3 regions of the Streptomyces boninensis genome follow, and region 3 is predicted to be linked to each of the others. Evidence: riboswitches for the same ligand, from Rfam matches in the RefSeq annotation. Region 3 holds a riboswitch; each other region holds the start of a gene.
The links. Region 3 has a riboswitch for cyclic di-AMP ahead of ACNNMR_RS12775 (transglycosylase SLT domain-containing protein). Riboswitches for the same ligand answer to the same signal wherever they lie in the genome.

Region 1: it holds a riboswitch for cyclic di-AMP, as region 3 does, so the genes downstream of both, ACNNMR_RS25355 (M23 family metallopeptidase) here and ACNNMR_RS12775 (transglycosylase SLT domain-containing protein) in region 3, are expected to answer to the same signal.
Region 2: it holds a riboswitch for cyclic di-AMP, as region 3 does, so the genes downstream of both, ACNNMR_RS17175 (transglycosylase family protein) here and ACNNMR_RS12775 (transglycosylase SLT domain-containing protein) in region 3, are expected to answer to the same signal.

Annotation. Positions count from the first base shown of each region.
Region 1 is NZ_CP183837.1:5,546,381-5,551,512, reverse strand. It holds gene ACNNMR_RS25365 (hypothetical protein) at 90-1,040, opposite strand; gene ACNNMR_RS25360 (RNA polymerase sigma factor) at 1,037-1,603, opposite strand; gene ACNNMR_RS25355 (M23 family metallopeptidase) at 1,947-3,053, opposite strand; cyclic di-AMP (ydaO/yuaA leader) riboswitch at 3,065-3,216, opposite strand; gene ACNNMR_RS25350 (PP2C family protein-serine/threonine phosphatase) at 3,485-4,618, opposite strand; gene ACNNMR_RS25345 (lysylphosphatidylglycerol synthase domain-containing protein) at 4,730-5,132, shown strand, end outside.
Region 2 is NZ_CP183837.1:3,801,553-3,806,684, forward strand. It holds gene ACNNMR_RS17160 (UDP-glucose dehydrogenase family protein) at 1-431, shown strand, start outside; gene ACNNMR_RS17165 (CGNR zinc finger domain-containing protein) at 540-1,064, opposite strand; gene ACNNMR_RS17170 (VOC family protein) at 1,135-1,512, shown strand; gene ACNNMR_RS17175 (transglycosylase family protein) at 1,593-2,813, opposite strand; cyclic di-AMP (ydaO/yuaA leader) riboswitch at 2,817-2,986, opposite strand; gene ACNNMR_RS17180 (dipeptidase) at 3,263-4,372, opposite strand; gene purE (5-(carboxyamino)imidazole ribonucleotide mutase) at 4,490-5,008, opposite strand; gene ACNNMR_RS17190 (5-(carboxyamino)imidazole ribonucleotide synthase) at 5,005-5,132, opposite strand, start outside.
Region 3 is NZ_CP183837.1:2,822,142-2,827,273, reverse strand. It holds gene ACNNMR_RS12785 (L-talarate/galactarate dehydratase) at 1-541, opposite strand, end outside; gene ACNNMR_RS12780 (SDR family oxidoreductase) at 657-1,451, opposite strand; cyclic di-AMP (ydaO/yuaA leader) riboswitch at 1,801-1,963, shown strand; gene ACNNMR_RS12775 (transglycosylase SLT domain-containing protein) at 1,968-2,720, shown strand; gene ACNNMR_RS12770 (maleylpyruvate isomerase family mycothiol-dependent enzyme) at 2,824-3,630, opposite strand; gene ACNNMR_RS12765 (formylglycine-generating enzyme family protein) at 3,689-4,681, opposite strand; gene ACNNMR_RS12760 (LLM class flavin-dependent oxidoreductase) at 4,724-5,132, opposite strand, start outside.

The DNA of each region.
Region 1 (5,132 bases), 2.7 Mb from region 3:
GCGGCTACAGAGGCGGCGGACGTCTGGGCGTGGCTGCGGGACGCCGGCTTGTTGCTCGGCGTCCCGCAGGCTCACCTCCCCCGTTTCTGTTAAGGCGCCTTCGTCACCGGGCCGTTGAAGAGGTACGTCGCGCTGTCGGTCAGGGCGCCCCGCTTCACCGACGGGGGGCATTCCTCGTCTACGCCCTTCGAGGGTTTGCAGGTCGAGGCGTCGAAGGAGGCCGCTGCGGTGTGGCGGGTCTCCAGGAGTTGGCCCGTCCGCTGGTTGATGATCCAGTGGGGGTCCGTGTGGAGGCCCTCGCCTCTCAAGGGGCGTTGTTTCCAGGTCACCTCGATGCCCGGTCTGCCCTCGGTGTCGCGGGTCTTGCCTACCAGGTCCAGGCCTGGGGTGCGGGCGATGACGCGGTACAGGGTGGCGCGGGTCCTGGGGCTTGCCGGGGAGAACTCCAGTAAGTGCGTTGCCTGCTGGATTACTTGGCGGTCTGCTGCTTTGCCTGTAGCTCCTGCTGCGAGCTCCCTGCGTAGGGCCTTCGGGGTTGTGGGGAGCTGCTTCAGGGCGGACCAGTTGAGCTGCTTGTCGCCTACCTTCCAGAGCAGTTCCTTGCCGTTTGGGGCTCGCTTCTTCCCTATCGCCGTTGGGCTCAGGATGTGGGTTTCTGTGCGGTATGTGCCGTCCGCGGTTCGTTCCTTTGTGGTGATCTTCCAGTACGGGCCCGTGCCCGGCGGCTGTGATGCCGCGTTGTCGGCTGCGGAGTTGAGGAAGTCTGCCGCTGCTGCGCTGTTCGCCGGAGTGTTGGACCCGTCCAGGCTGATCACCGGGATCGCTGCCGCTCCCGCGGCCACCGCCGCCACCGTGATCGCAGCAGCGATCAATCGGCCTCGGCTGCCCAAGCGCTGCCTGGGTTCCTCCCCAACCGCCTCCTCACGCACCGCCATCCGTGCCGCCTCGACCACCTCCCCTCGCGGCGGCGCCACCTCCCCCGCCGTCACCAGTTCCGCTGCGCCCGGAAAGTCGAGTACGTCCTTACTCGTCGTCGTCATGAGAGTTCTCCCGTCAGCGGAGTGAGAATTGCGATGCCGGACAGCTCCGCGCGGAGCCGTGTGCGGGCCCGGTGCAGCCGGGAGCGGGCGGTGCCGGCGGGGATGCCGACTACGGCGGCTGCTTCCGTTGGCGTGAGTTGTTCCCAGGCCACCAGCAGGAGTAGTTCGCGTTCCACCGCAGGCAATTCGGCGAGGCTGCGGCGGAGCCGTGGGGCCATCGCCGCCGCGTCCAGGCGGGCGTCCACCGCCTCCCACGGGTCGCCCGGCGAAGACCCGCCTGTGAGACGGTGCGCGCCGCGAGCCGTCTGTTGCCAGTGTTGCACCAGTACGTTCCGCGCTATGCCGAAGAGCCAGGCTCTCGTCGAGCCGCGGGCGGCCACGTACGCGCGACGGCCTGCGAAGGCCCGTAACCACACCTCCGATAGCAGATCGTCGGCCGCCGCGGGAGCCCGGCGCGCGAGATAGCCGTGCAGCGCGGTGGAATGCCGGTCCACCAGGGGCTCGAAGGCCGATGGGTCGCTTACGGAGCGGGCCAACAGGTGGTCGTCGGTGCTGTCATCCATGCCACTCCCCTCCAACAGCCGCCACCACGGCGGCCTCACCCCTACTTGCATTCTGGGGCGGGGAGCGTTCGGGGAGAGCGTCCAAAGACGTATGCAGAAGCCGACGGCCCTGGTGTCGGGGGGTAGGCCACCAGGGCCGCCGGCGGTTTCTGGGGGCGCGGGGAAGCGCCAGCGGGGGACGGGGGTGTTGCGGGGGTGGTCGGCGGGCGGGACAGGGGTGAAGCCCGTCCCGCCTGCCGCCGTTCAGGCAGCGTTGAGCTGCCGCCCACCGGAGCCAAGCGGGGGAAGTTGCTCCGGTGTCGCGCCGTTCCTCAGTGGGACGGACGGGTGTGCGGCCCGGTCGTCAGATCCCCACGCCGTTCTTGCGCAGCCACGGCATCGGGTCGACCGGGTCGCCGCCGCCCGGGCGGACTTCGAGGTGGAGGTGGGGGCCGGTGACGTTGCCGGTCGCGCCTACGCGGCCGATGACGTCGCCGGTCGTGACCTTGCCGCTGGTCTTGATGATGGAGGACTGGTGGCAGTACCAGATCTCCGTACCGTCGTCGAGCGTCAGGATGGTGCGGTAGCCGTACGAACCCGCCCAGCCGGACTCCGTGATGGTGCCGGAGTGCAGGGCCTTGATCGGGGTGCCGGTGGGGGCGGCGAAGTCCTGGCCGGTGTGGGTGGTGGCCCAGTGGGAGCTGGTCTCGCCGAAGGTGGCGGTCAACGTGTAGTTCGAGACCGGGACGATGTACGACGCCGCCAGCTTGCGCAGGCGCTCCGCCTCCGCCTTGCGGCGGGCCTCTTCCTCGGCCTTGCGCTTGGCCTCGATCGCGGCCTTCTTCTTCTCCGCGAGTTCCTTCTTCTTGGCCGCCTCGGCCTCTTCGGTGGCCTTCTGCGCCGCCGAGGCCTGCATGGCGACGCGTTCCTTCTCGTCGGCCTGCGCCTGCTGCGCCTCGGCCTGCTCCATGATGCGGGCGCGCAGCGCCTCGCCGGAGTTGGCCTCGCCGGAGGCGACCTCTTCGCTGCTGAGGCCGGCCTGGGTGAAGGGGGTGGTGGTCTTGGTGCCGGGGGCCGGACCCTCGTCCTCCTGCGACGGCATCAGGTCGCCGACGCCCGGGAGGGATTCGGCGTCCGGGAGGCTGTCGTTGACCTTGCCCGCGACGTCGGAGACCGGGCCCATGTCCGGCATGGATATCGCGACCGGGGGCTTGGACTGCGCCTGGGATATGGAGGATCCCGCGCCGACCGCCGCTATGACACCGACGCCGAGGACCGCACCGCTGCGCGCCATCGAGCCGCGCTGCTTGGCAGGACGACGGCGGCGGGACGACGGGCGGAAGCCGTCGTCGTAACCGGGGTCCCAGTCTTCGTAGGGACCGTCGCTGTATCCCTCGTCATAGCCGTACGGGCCCGGCTCGTAAGGGTCGTACTGAGCCTCGGGACCGGGGCCACGCCTATAGGACGCCACGCGGGCGTACTCCTTTCCTTCCTTCTCGCCTACCGGGTTAGCTGACGGGTTCGGAGCAGGAAGGTCTCCTACGGGCGGCCTCTGGCGGGAGGCTGTCCGATTCACCCCAAGGAAGTTGGTTCCCCGGTTCCCTCGGTGTCGCAATGCATGGTGCTGGTCTTGCTGTTGTTGATCTGGCGTTCGCAGCTTCTGCAGTTGTTTCACTTACGGGATTCGGCGACGGCGCACGGTGCCGCCTCTTGCGGCGGCAGTGACGACCGCGCTGCGTTATCGAACGCTAGTAGAGAGAGGGGTCTGATTCCAAGTCGTTCAGGGGATTGACTCAGCCATCTGACAATGACGTTACGGATATCAGGCGGCAGAAGCGGACAAGTTGCCGCCACCGATGGCTAGAAGTAGGTCACGGCCGTTAAACGATCGTGCGGTACTTGTTATGCGGAGGGCGGGTGATCCGTCACGGTGCGTGATATCGCGAGCAGCGCCGTGTCGTCCGCGGTGAGCCCGCCGGTGTGCCGGGCCACATCCTCTATGAGGCCGTCGAGCAACTCCTCGGGCCCGCGGAAGATCCGACCGCCCAGCCGCTCGTACGGGTCGTAGAAGCACCCGCGCCGGTCCCGCGCCTCGGTGACGCCGTCGGTGAACAGCACGAGGGTGGCGCCGGGCGGGAAGTCCACCTCGACCGTTTCGTCCGGCCAGTGGCCGAGTTCGGTGACGCCGAGGGGCAGGGAGGCCTCCTCGGGCTCCACCTTGTGTACGGAGCCGTCGGCGTGGAGGACGAGGGGGGCGGGGTGGCCGCGGTTCACCACCCGGAGAACGGAGCTGCCCTTGGTGAACTCCGCCAGCACCGCCGTCGTAAAACCCTCGAAGCGGTCAAGTCCCTCCCGCCGCACGCCCTCCCGCAGCAGCGCCGCGTCCAGCCGGGCGGCGAGGCCGGCCTGGTCCGGCTCCTGCTCCGCCGCCTCCCGGAACGCGCCGATCACCACGGCCACCGCCTCCACCGCGCCGAGCCCCTTGCCGCGTACGTCGCCGACGATGGCACGGACGCCGTACGGGGTGTCCTGGACGGCGTACAGGTCGCCGCCGATGCGGGCGTCGGCGTCGGCGGCGATGTAGCGGGCGGCGACGTTCAGGCCGCCGATGCGGTCCTCGGGGGTGGGGAGGACGGCGCGCTGGGCGGTCTCGGAGACGTAGCGGGCGGAGGCGAGGCGGCGGTCGGCGCGGGTGGAGAGGCGGTTGACGATGATGGCGATGAGGCCGATGACGGAGGTCGTCGACATCTCGGTGATCGCGTCGGGCTGGACGGCGGTGCCGTTCCACACGTCGAGACCGATGTCGGTGGCGAGGGTGGCGACGACCACGGCGATGGTGCCGCGCAGCGTGTAGAGGGGCGCGGCGATGAGCGGTGCGGCGGCGAAGAAGGGGGAGGCGGTGAGGCCGGGCGGGGTTATCCGGTAGAAGATCGCGCCGGCGACGATGAGGATCGGCGGCAGCACCTGCAGGATCAGGCGGAGCGGCGTCAGATCGCCGGCATCGCCAGTGGGTCCGTCACCTCCTCTCTTCCGCACCCCTTTACCCTCGCCCGGGCTCGGGGGTGCGGCGAGTGGATGACCGCCAGCCGGGTCACCCGTATCCGCGTCCCGGCTGGCCGCGCACCCCGGCAAGGGCGAGCGTGGAGTGTGGCCACTGCACCCTCCTCGACACCCCGCGTCGTGCGCCGGCCGGTCGACCGGGCCCGGTTCCTGTTCGACGTCGCGGTGGTCGCCGCGCTGCTCGGCGGGGCCGTGCTGGTACGGGCCGCGCCCGGGCTGCTGATCGGGCCGATCGTCTTCGCGTCCGGGGTGGTGATGGCTCTCGCGCCCATCGCGGCCGCCACCGAGCGGCTGCTGCGGCGCGAGGGGCGGCTGGTCACCGACGGGGTGCTGGCGGCGCTGATCACGTATCTGGCCGCCTTCGGGATCAATCTGCTGGTGCTGGGGCCCGGCCCGGAGGCGCTGCGGGAGGCGGTCGCCGAGGTGCCGGGGACCGGCCGCGAGGTCGCGCCGCTGCACCTCTACATCGCCTGTGTCGTCGCCTTCATCA
Region 2 (5,132 bases), 980 kb from region 3:
GCCGCCGCGGCGCCGCGGTCGAGCTGACCCGCGAGATCTGCGGCGGCTCCTTCCTCGGCAAGCGGGTCGCGGTGCTCGGCGCCACCTTCAAGCCGGACTCGGACGACGTCCGGGACTCGCCCGCGCTGAATGTCGCCGGGCAGATCCATCTGCAGGGCGGCCAGGTGACGGTGTACGACCCGAAGGGGATGGACAACGCGCGGCGGCTCTTCCCGACGCTGGGATACGAGGAGTCGGCGCTGGAGGCCGTGCGCGGCGCGGATGTGGTGCTGCACCTGACGGAGTGGCGCGAATTCCGCGAGCTGGACCCGGCGGAGCTGGGCGCGGTGGCCGCGCGGCGGTGCATCGTCGACGGCCGGAACGCCCTCGACCCGGAGAAGTGGCGGGCGGCCGGGTGGACGTATCGCGGGATGGGGCGGCCGAACGCGTAGGGCGCGTGGGCCGGGGACGGGGTTCCACGACACCACCGAAAAAACCTGGTGGTCGGCTGCTGCTCGGTGCTGGGTTTTTTCGGCGGCGTCGTTCCACCCCGTCCCCTCCTAGCGCTGCCGAGTGCGGTATGTCCTCATCTTCGCGCGGCTTCCGCACACCGCCATCGTGCACCAGCGGCGGCGGCCCGCCGGGCTGCGGTCGTAGTACGCCCATAGGCAGTCCTCGGCCTCGCAGGCCTTGAGTCGGGCCCACGTGCCGTCCGCCGCCCCCGCGGCGATCGCGGCGGCGATACGGGCCGTCAGCGCCTCCACTCGCTGCAGCCTGGGGTCGGGCTCCAGCTCAGCGCCGCCCTCCCGTGACAGCGTCACCCGCAAGGGAGCCGCCGCCAGCAGGCCCTCCAGCTCCCGTCGCGCGTCCGGCGGCAGCGCGGCCCCCGCGTGCGCCAGGCACACCGCCCGCAGCGTCTCGCGGAGGCGGGTGAGCGGCGGCAGGTCGCGTTTGCGGAGGGACAGGGCGGAGACCCGCGTGTCGGTCAGGAACGACTCCAGGTCGTCCTGGCCCGTCTCCACGTCCAGGGTGTTCACGAAATCCTGGATCAGCTGCAGGCCCGGCGGAGTGTCCACCCTTGCCATGTTACCTGTGTCACCCCATCATGGGGTAACGAGAAGCCGTTACCGGTAAAGCGCCTGAAGGAGTAACGCCATGGCCATCGCCAAGCTGGGGCCCGTAGCGCTGGACTGTCCGGACAACCGTGCGCTCGCGGAGTTCTACCGCGCGATCCTGGACGGGGGCGAGATCAAGGGGGACCCGGCCGAGCCCGACTGGGTGGAGTTCGCCGCGCCCGGCGGACAGGTGCTGGCCTTCCAGCAGTCCGCGGACTACGTCCCGCCGGACTGGCCGAACGGGGAGCGCGGCCAGCAGTTCCACCTCGACCTGGAGGTGCCGCGGGCGGAGCTGGACGCCGCGCAGGAGCGCGTGCTGGCGCTCGGCGCGAAGCTGCTCGACGATCAGATCGGCGAGGGCCGGTGGCGGGTGTACGCGGATCCGGCCGGGCACCCGTTCTGCCTGTGCGCCTGCTGAGCGCCGCGCTCGTACGCAAACACGACAAAGCCCCCGGTCCGCCGGAACCGGGGGTTTGCCGTATCGGCTAGCTGCCGCGCTTAGAGGCTGACGCCGTGCGAACGCAGGTACTGGACCGGGTCGATATCCGAGCCGTACTCGGCGCCGCTGCGGATCTCGAAGTGCAGGTGCGGGCCGGTGACGTTGCCGGTGGCGCCGGAGAGGCCGAGCTGGTCGCCCGCCTTCACGGACTGGCCCGCGGACACCGAGATGGACGACAGGTGGGCGTACTGGGCGTAGCGGCCGTCCTCGAGCTTCACGACGATCGCATTGCCGTACGCGCCGCCGTCGGCGCCGTTGCCGGCCTTGACGACGGTGCCCGCGGCCACGGACTTCACCGGGGTGCCGGTGCCGGCCGTGAAGTCGACGCCGGTGTGGCTGCCTGAGGACCACATGCCGCCGCCCGCGCCGTACGGGGTGGAGACGGAGCCCGGGACCGGGCGGACGAAGCCGTCGGACGAAGAGGAGGAAGCGCTGTCAGCCGCCTGCTTCGTCTTGGTCTTGGGGGCCTCCTGCTTCGGGGCCTCCTGCTTCGGCGCGGCGGCCTTCTTCTCGAAGGTGACGTCGCGGTCGCCGTCGAAGTCGTACTTCTGGCCCGGGAAGATCAGGTCGGGGTCGCCGCCGATGGTCTTCTTGTTGCCGTCGTAGATGGCGTGCCAGCCGCCCTTGACGTCGTGCTTGTGCGCGATGTCGGAGAGGGTGTCGCCCTTGACCACGGTGTACGTGCCCGGCTTGGTCTGCTTCTGCTGCGGGGCCGGCTTGGCGGCCTTGGTGCCCCACTCCTCGTTCGAGGAGTCCTGCTTGGGGGCCTCCTGCTTCGGGGCCTCCTGCTTGGGCGCGGCCTCCTGCTTCGGGGCCTCGGCCTGCGTCTGCGGGGCCGGGCCGCCCTTGGCGAGGCCGGCGGCGGGGCCGCAGTTCGGCCAGGCGCCCGGGCCCTGCGAGTCGAGGACCTTCTCGGCGATCTCGATCTGCTGGGCCTTGGTGGCCTTGTCGGCGGTGGCGGCGTACTTGGTGCCGCCATGGGCCGCCCAGGTGGACTGCGAGAACTGCAGGCCGCCGTAGTAGCCGTTGCCGGTGTTGGTGGACCAGTTGCCGCCGGCCTCGCACTTGGCGACCTGGTCCCAGGTGTCGACGGAGGCGGCGTGGGCCGAGCCGCCCGCGATCATCGGGATGGCTACGCCCGCGCCACCGGCGGCGAGGACGAGAGTGGCGCGCTTCTTGGCTATTCGACCGAGACGACGGTGACGTCCGCGTGCGGACATGGGCATGCTCCTCTCCGACGCCTGCGAGGTGAGCTGTCGGGTTCGGGCTGGAGATGCCCGGTCGCGTGGGGATGCGCGACTTCACCCCAAGCCGGTGCTGTGTATTGAGCGGCACAGCTCCGGCGGCTTACCTGGGTCCCCCGCTCCTGCCGTAAAGACGGTGTGTCGTTCACCCGCGGCCGCCGACAGGATTAGGCGTTCGGCTGCGAGGCGCCCGGACATTTCAGCCGGACACGGCGAGCACCGTAAACACATCGATTTCCGGGAAACAAGCGGCGATTGCGGCGCCGCAGATCACAAACCTCACCCGCTGCGGTGGATCACCGCACTCAGAGCGATGTGACGAAAAGCAAGCACGCCCTCAAATGGCGCCGTTACCTGGGGAGATGACGCAAGGGAAGCAAAATGGACACCGGGGGCGGCACCCCTCGATGTCCATGAAAATTGCCTTAGTGAGCTGTGTCACCGGGGAGTTGGAACACCCGGACAGATGCACCACGACGCCCCGAGATGTCCGTTGCGACCGATTCAGCGTCCTTGAGTACGCGTACGGCATTGCGCCACGTGAGGCGGGCGAGGTCGGATTCCGACCAGTTACGGCGGAGCAATTCGGCTACGAGCGTTGGGTATCCGCTCACATCGGACATATCCGTCGGAGTGTGGGCAACGCCGTCGTAGTCGCCGCCGATGCCGATGTGGTCGATGCCGGCGACCTCGCGCATGTGGTCGAGATGGTCGGCGACGACGGCGGCGGTGGCGCGGGTCGCCTGCTGCTCCTCGGTCTCGTCACCGAGGCGCGGCAGGATGAATTTCGGTACGAAAGTGGCCATTGCCACGCCGCCGTTCGCGGGGAGCTGAGCGAGGACGTCGTCCGGGATGTTCCGGGGGTGGTCGTTCACCGCGCGGGAGGAGGAGTGCGAGAAGATCACCGGCGCCTCGGTGACGCGGAGGGCGTCGTGCATCGTGGCCGGCGCCACGTGGGAGAGGTCGACGAGCATGCCGAGGCGGTTCATCTCGCGGACGACCTCCTCGCCGAAGTCCGTGAGGCCGTCGTGCGCGGGCTCGTCGGTCGCCGAGTCCGCCCAGTCGGTGTTGTCGTTGTGCGTCAGCGTCATGTAGCGGACGCCGAGCTCGTGGAGGGCGCGGAGGGTGGCGAGGGAGTTATTGATGCAGTGGCCGCCCTCGGCGCCCATGAGCGAGGCGATACGGCCCTCGGCGCGGGCCGCCTCCATGTCGTCGGCGGTGAGCGCGAGCTTCAGGTCGGCCGGGTGCCGCTCCACGAGCCGCTTGACGCAGTCGACCTGCTCCAGGACGGCGCTGACGGCGTCGTCGCCGGCGTGCTCGGTGGAGACGAAAACGGACCAGAACTGCGCACCCACACCGCCCTGCCGCAGCCGCGGAATGTCGGTGTGGAGGTGCGCGCTCTGGTCCTGCGCGACGTCGCGCTGCGCGAGGTCGTACGCCACCTGCTTGCGCAGCGCCCAGGGGAGGTCGTTGTGGCCGTCCACGACGGGGTGCTCGGCGAGGAGCGCGCGGGCGTGTGCGAGGTGGTCGGCCATCGTCGGCGTCTCCCGTTCCGAGGACACGGGGCTGTGCCCCGGACCCCCTGTCGGCGCTTCGCGCCCCCCGCGGCAGAGCCGCAAATCAATTGCAGTCTCAAACGCCGGACGGGCTGCTTATTCGGCGGCGCGCTTGCGCAGGCGGCGGCCCTTCTCCGTGGCGAGTTCGTTCAGCTCACTCTGGAATTCGGCCATCCGCCGACGCAGGTCGGCATCGTTCGCCGCGATCATACGGACCGCCAGCAGCCCCGCATTACGCGCCCCGCCGATCGACACCGTCGCCACCGGCACCCCGGCCGGCATCTGCACGATCGACAGGAGCGAGTCCATGCCGTCGAGGTACTTCAGCGGGACCGGGACGCCGATCACGGGGAGCGTCGTGACCGACGCGAGCATGCCCGGGAGGTGGGCGGCGCCGCCCGCGCCCGCGATGATCGCCTTGAGGCCGCGGTCCGCCGCGGCCTCCCCGTACGCGACCATCTCGCGCGGCATCCGGTGCGCGGAGACGACGTCGACCTCGTACGGGACCTCGAACTCGGCGAGCGCCTGGGCCGCGGCCTCCATGACCGGCCAGTCGGAGTCGGAGCCCATGACGATGCCGACCAGCGGGGTCTCGGCGGACTCGGGAGTGGTCATTCGGTGATCGTTCCTCGCAGGTAGTCGGCGGCGTGCCGGGCGCGCTCGCGCACGTCGGCCAGGTCGTCGCCGTAGACGTTCACGTGGCCGACCTTGCGGCCGGGCTTCACGTCCTTGCCGTACA
Region 3 (5,132 bases):
CGGTGTCCGGCTGGCCGACCTTGATCTTGATGCCGCCGATGCCGCGCTCCAGGGAGGCGGTGGCGTTGGCGCAGACCTCGTCGATGGGGGTGTGGAGGAAGCCGCCGGAGGTGTTGTAGCAGCGGACCGAGTCGCGGTGGGCGCCGAGGAGTTTGGCGAGCGGGAGGTTCGCGCGGCGGGCCTTGAGGTCCCACAGGGCGACGTCGAGCGCGGCGATGGCCTGGGTGGCGAGGCCCGTACGGCCGACGGAGGCGCCGGACCAGACCAGCTTCGTCCACAGCCGCCCGATGTCGCTGGGGTCCTCGCCGAGCAGGTCGCCGGCGACCTCCTGCGCGTGGGCGTACTGGCCGCGCCCGCCCGCGCGCTTGGAGTAGCTGAAGCCGAGCCCCTCGTGCCCGTCCTCGGTGGTTATCTCGGCGAAGAGCATCGCCACCTCGGTCATCGGCCGCTGCCGGCCCGTCAGCACCTTGGCGTCGCTGATGGGCGTCGCCAGCGGGAGCGTGACGGAGGAGAGTCGGATGCGGCTGATGCGATCGGGCATGGAAACTCTCCTGTGCATATATGTGAACCGGGGTTGCGTATCTGAATCATGACTAGGCAACCATGGTGAGTCAGGAGAGGGCAAGGGTGCGTCGGCGAACCCGCCGGTCAGCGCGTCAGCGCAAGCCGTGCCGCCGCGCCGTGAGCCGCAGCATCGTCTCCCGCGGGATGAACCGCCGCAGTGTGAAGACCAGCGGCGCATTGCTCCCCACCGCGTACAGCGCCCGCGGCCGCCCGGCCTCGATGGCCTTCAGTACGGTCGCGGCCACCCGCTCCGCCGAGACCCCGCTCTCCTCGTTCGCGTTGAGCGCGGCGAGCATGGTGTCGTATTCGCCCCGGTACGGGGAGTCCGCCGCCACGTACTGCGTGCGCCGCCCGCTGATCCCGGTCGCGATCGAACCCGGCTCCACGGCCGTGACCCCGACCCCGTACTTGGCCACCTCGCCCCGTGCGGCGAACGCGAAGCCCTTGATGGCCGCCTTGGAGGCGACATACGAGGAGCGGTACGCGAGCGGGAAGCTCGCCAGCATCGAGCCGACCATCACCACCCGCCCGTAGCCGCGCTCGCGCATGCCCGGCAGCAGCAGCTGGGTGAGGCGGACGGCGCCGAAGACATTGGTCTGGAAGAGCCGGCGGACCGCGTCGGGCGGCAGCTCCTCGATCGGGCCGCTCTGGCTCTCGCCCGCGTTATTGACCAGGATGTCCACTTTGCCCGCCGCCGCGGCGCAGGCTTCGAGGCTCGCGTCGTCGGTGAGGTCGAGCGGGAGGTAGGTTACGCCGGGCACCGGCTCGGCGACCTTCTCCGGGTCGCGGCTGGTCCCGTACACCGTGTGTCCGCGCTGCACGAGGGCGGCGGCGACGGCGGCACCGATGCCGGAAGAGGCGCCGGTGATGAGGGCGGTCCTGGGCATGTGATTACCTCCCGGTAGGTGGGCGGCAGCCTAATCGCTGCGGGGGTGCACGCCGAGGGCCGCGGGCAGTTGGCCCGCCTCGTAAGTGAATGTCCGTTTTGGGGAGTTCAGGACCAAAGTCGTGACAAGGGTCACTCTGACGAGGTCCGGCGCGGTGGCGCCTTTCCCAGTTTCCCGTCCGTAAGCGGGAGTTGAGCGCGCGCCGCATACCTGTCAATGGTCCTTTCGCGGGGAATCCGGGCGGCGTGAATTGTTTCTTTGAATTCGAGGCTTGTCTCCCTTACGGGTCTCTGCCTAGGGTCGGCGACCAGCCGGACGGACCGCCTAATCCTGCCGCCGCCCGGTACCCGACCAAACACCGCTCACGGCAGGAGCGGGGGAACCAGGTAAGTCGCCGGTCCGGCCATCGGAATGAAACGGCCAGGAACGGCTTGGGGTGAAGTCGCCGAACGGCGGCCGGGCAGCTCCAGCCCGAACCCGACAGCTCACCTCGTAGGCGCCGGAGAGGAATTCGTCATGCCCGCAAAGGGAAAGCACCGCCGTCCCAAGAAGAGTTCGATCGGCCGCGGCATAGCCGTGGCCGGCACCAGCGCCACCGCCCTGGCCCTGCCGCTGATCGGCGCCAATGTCGCGGGCGCCGCGGAAAAGTCCGCCCCGGCCGCTGCCCCCGAGCGCGCCGTGGCCAAGGCCGCCGCGGCCGCGCCGCAGGCGGGCACCGCCACCACCTACGCGGTGGCCAAGGGTGATTCGCTGTCCACCATCGCCCACGAGCACGACGTGGACGGCGGCTGGAAGGCGCTGTACGAGGACAACAAGAAGGCCATCGGCGACAACCCGCGCGTTATCCGCCCGGGCCAGAAGCTGACCGTCGACGGCGCGAAGAAGGCCGCCGAGCCCAAGGCCGACAAGACGTCCGCAAAGCCCGCCGCGGCAAAGCAGGCGAGCTACCCCGACAACCTCGACGGCTGGATCAACGAGGCCCTCTCCATCATGAAGGAGAAGGGAATCCCCGGCTCGTACGACGGAATTCACCGCAACATCATGCGTGAGTCCGGCGGCGACCCGAACGCGCAGAACGGCTGGGACATCAACGCCCAGAACGGCACCCCGTCCAAGGGTCTGCTCCAGGTAATCCAGCCGACCTTCGACGCGTATCACGTCGACGGCACCTCGACCAGCCTCACCGATCCGGTGGCGAACATCGTGGCCGCGAGCAATTACGCGGCCGACCGGTATGGCTCGATCGACAATGTGAACGGTCCGTACTGAGTGATCCGGTAGGGGCGTAGAGACCTGTAGAGACCAAGAGGCGGACGGCTGTTGCTCGGGGGCAGTCGTCCGCCTCTTCGTTTGTCCGGTTACTTGTGTTTGGTTACTTGCGCAGCCAGAAGCTCGTCCGCTCCAGCCACAGCGCCAGCAGCTCCGTATCGCCGTGCGTCTCCAGGTCCGCGATCCTGCGGCGGCCGTACAGCAGCAGCTGCAGGTCGCCGAGCGGGGCGCGCACCGCGACCGCGGCCTTGGTGTGCGTCCGCCGCCAGTACGGCAGTTCGCCGGTGAGGTCGACATACCACTCGGCGGGGTCGTCGCCGCCGGCCGGGTCCGTGCCGTGCAGATGGAGGGTGCGGCCCGGGCCGAGGAGCGGCGGCGCGTCCGCCGGGGCCGCCTCCAGGACGCGGGGGAGGGCGGCGAAGCCCATCCACTCGTCCACCGCGTCCTGCGCCATCACCGGGTCCGCGGCGAACGGGACTTGGGTGGCGAAGGCGGCGTCCGCGGCGTGCACGGTCGTCTCATGCGTCATCCGGCGGGCCCAGAACAGGGCGGTGCCACCCGGCGCGACGGTCCACAGCGGCGCGTCGGGCCCGGCCTCCCGCAGCGCGTCGGTGAGCTGCGCGGCGCCCTCGTCGACCCACTGGTCCAGGGCGGCGGGCGCGGCCGCGCCGCCGGGCGCCGCGACGTCGTAGGTGGCGTCATGGCCGACCGGACCGGTGGCCCGGGTCCGTACGACCTCCGCCGCCCAGCGATGGGTGCCGCCCACATGCCGGGCGAGCTCGATGAGGGTCCAGCCGGGGCAGTCCGGCACCTCGGCCGCGGCGGGGTCGCCGAGCTTCAGCGCGGCCCGCAATGCGTCGGCGCGGGAACGGATTTCGGTGCAGTACGCCTCAAAGCTCACGTCAGTCACGGGTCCACGGTAACCAGACCGACCGACATCGGGAGCTAAGCGGCCTCGGGGAGACGGCTCAGCGCGCGCAGCGGAACCCGATGTTGCCGCCCGAGCTGTCCGGCTCATTGCTGCTGCGGGCGGCGACGCGGTAGCGGTTGCAGTACGAGCGGTGGCACATGTACGAGCCGCCCCGCATGATCCGCGAGGTGCCGGAGGGCGGCCCGGCGGGGTTGCGGCGCGGTGCGCCCTCCTGCGCGTGCCAGTCCGGGCTGAACCAGTCGGCGCACCACTCCCACACGTTGCCCGAGACGTTGTACAGCCCGAAGCCGTTGGGCTCGTACGCGTCCACCGGGGCCGTGCCGAGGTGGCCGTCCTCGCCGGTGTTTTTTGTTGGGAAAGTTCCCTGCCAGATATTGCAGCGGTGCTCGCCGTCCGGCGTCAGCTCGTCGCCCCACGGGTAGCGCGCGCCGGCCAGGCCGCCGCGGGCCGCGTACTCCCACTCGGCCTCGGTCGGCAGCCGCAGTCCGGCCCAGTGCGCGTACGCCTCCGCGTCGGCCCACGACACATGCACCACGGGGTGGTCGGCGCGCTCGCCGACATCCGACCCGGGCCCCTCCGGATGCCGCCAGTCCGCGCCCGGGACGCCGCACCACCACGGCGTCTGCTCGGGGCGGCGGGCGGTCCGCCGCAGCTCGGCGGGCAGGAAGCGGGCGAAGACATAGCTCCAGCCGAAGCGCTCGGCCTCGGTGGCGTACCCGGTGGTGTCGGCGAAGTCGGCGAAGCGAGCGTTGGTCACCGCATGGGTGTCGATCTCGAACGGCGCCACGTGCACCTCACGCACCGGCCCCTCGCCGTCGGCGGGGAAGCCCTCGGCGTCGTCCGTACCCATGAGGAAGCTGCCGCCGGGGATGGCGGTGAGGGCGGCGGTGTGGCGGGACGGGCCGCCGAGCGGGGCGGGCGGGGCCTGGACGACCCGCGTGGCGGCGGGGGCCGCGAGCGGCACCGGTTCCGGGCTGGCTTCGCCGCCGTTACGTCCAGGTGCGCAGCATGCGCCGCCGTGCTCACTCATGGCTCGACGCTATGTCGTGCGGTGATCGACGTCCAGGCCCGCTCAGCCCAGCATCCGCTCGGCCACCTCGAACCCCGGCTCCCGCACCACGTACCGCGTGATCCCCCACCGGCTCCGGTCCCGCTCGATCTTCGCCCGGATCTCCGCCTCGGTCCCGATCCAGGCGTACGGCGAGGCCAGCAGCACCTCGGCGGTGCAGTCGAGCCGCCCGGCGAGCTCCGCCGCCGCGGCCTCGGCGTCGTCCGTCAGCTCCACGAAGTGCACCAGCGCCTCGAGTTCCGGCGGCGCCTCGCGGTCCGCCGCCCGCTCGGCGCCCTCGGCGACCAGCGCGAGCTGCTCGTCCACGTCGGTCTCGGCGATGCGCGTGCTGTGCTTGTGGCCGTCGGGGAGCGTGCGGCCGAGGCCGCTGAGCGCGACCGCGTCGGCGTGCTCGCCGGCCCAGCGCAGCAGC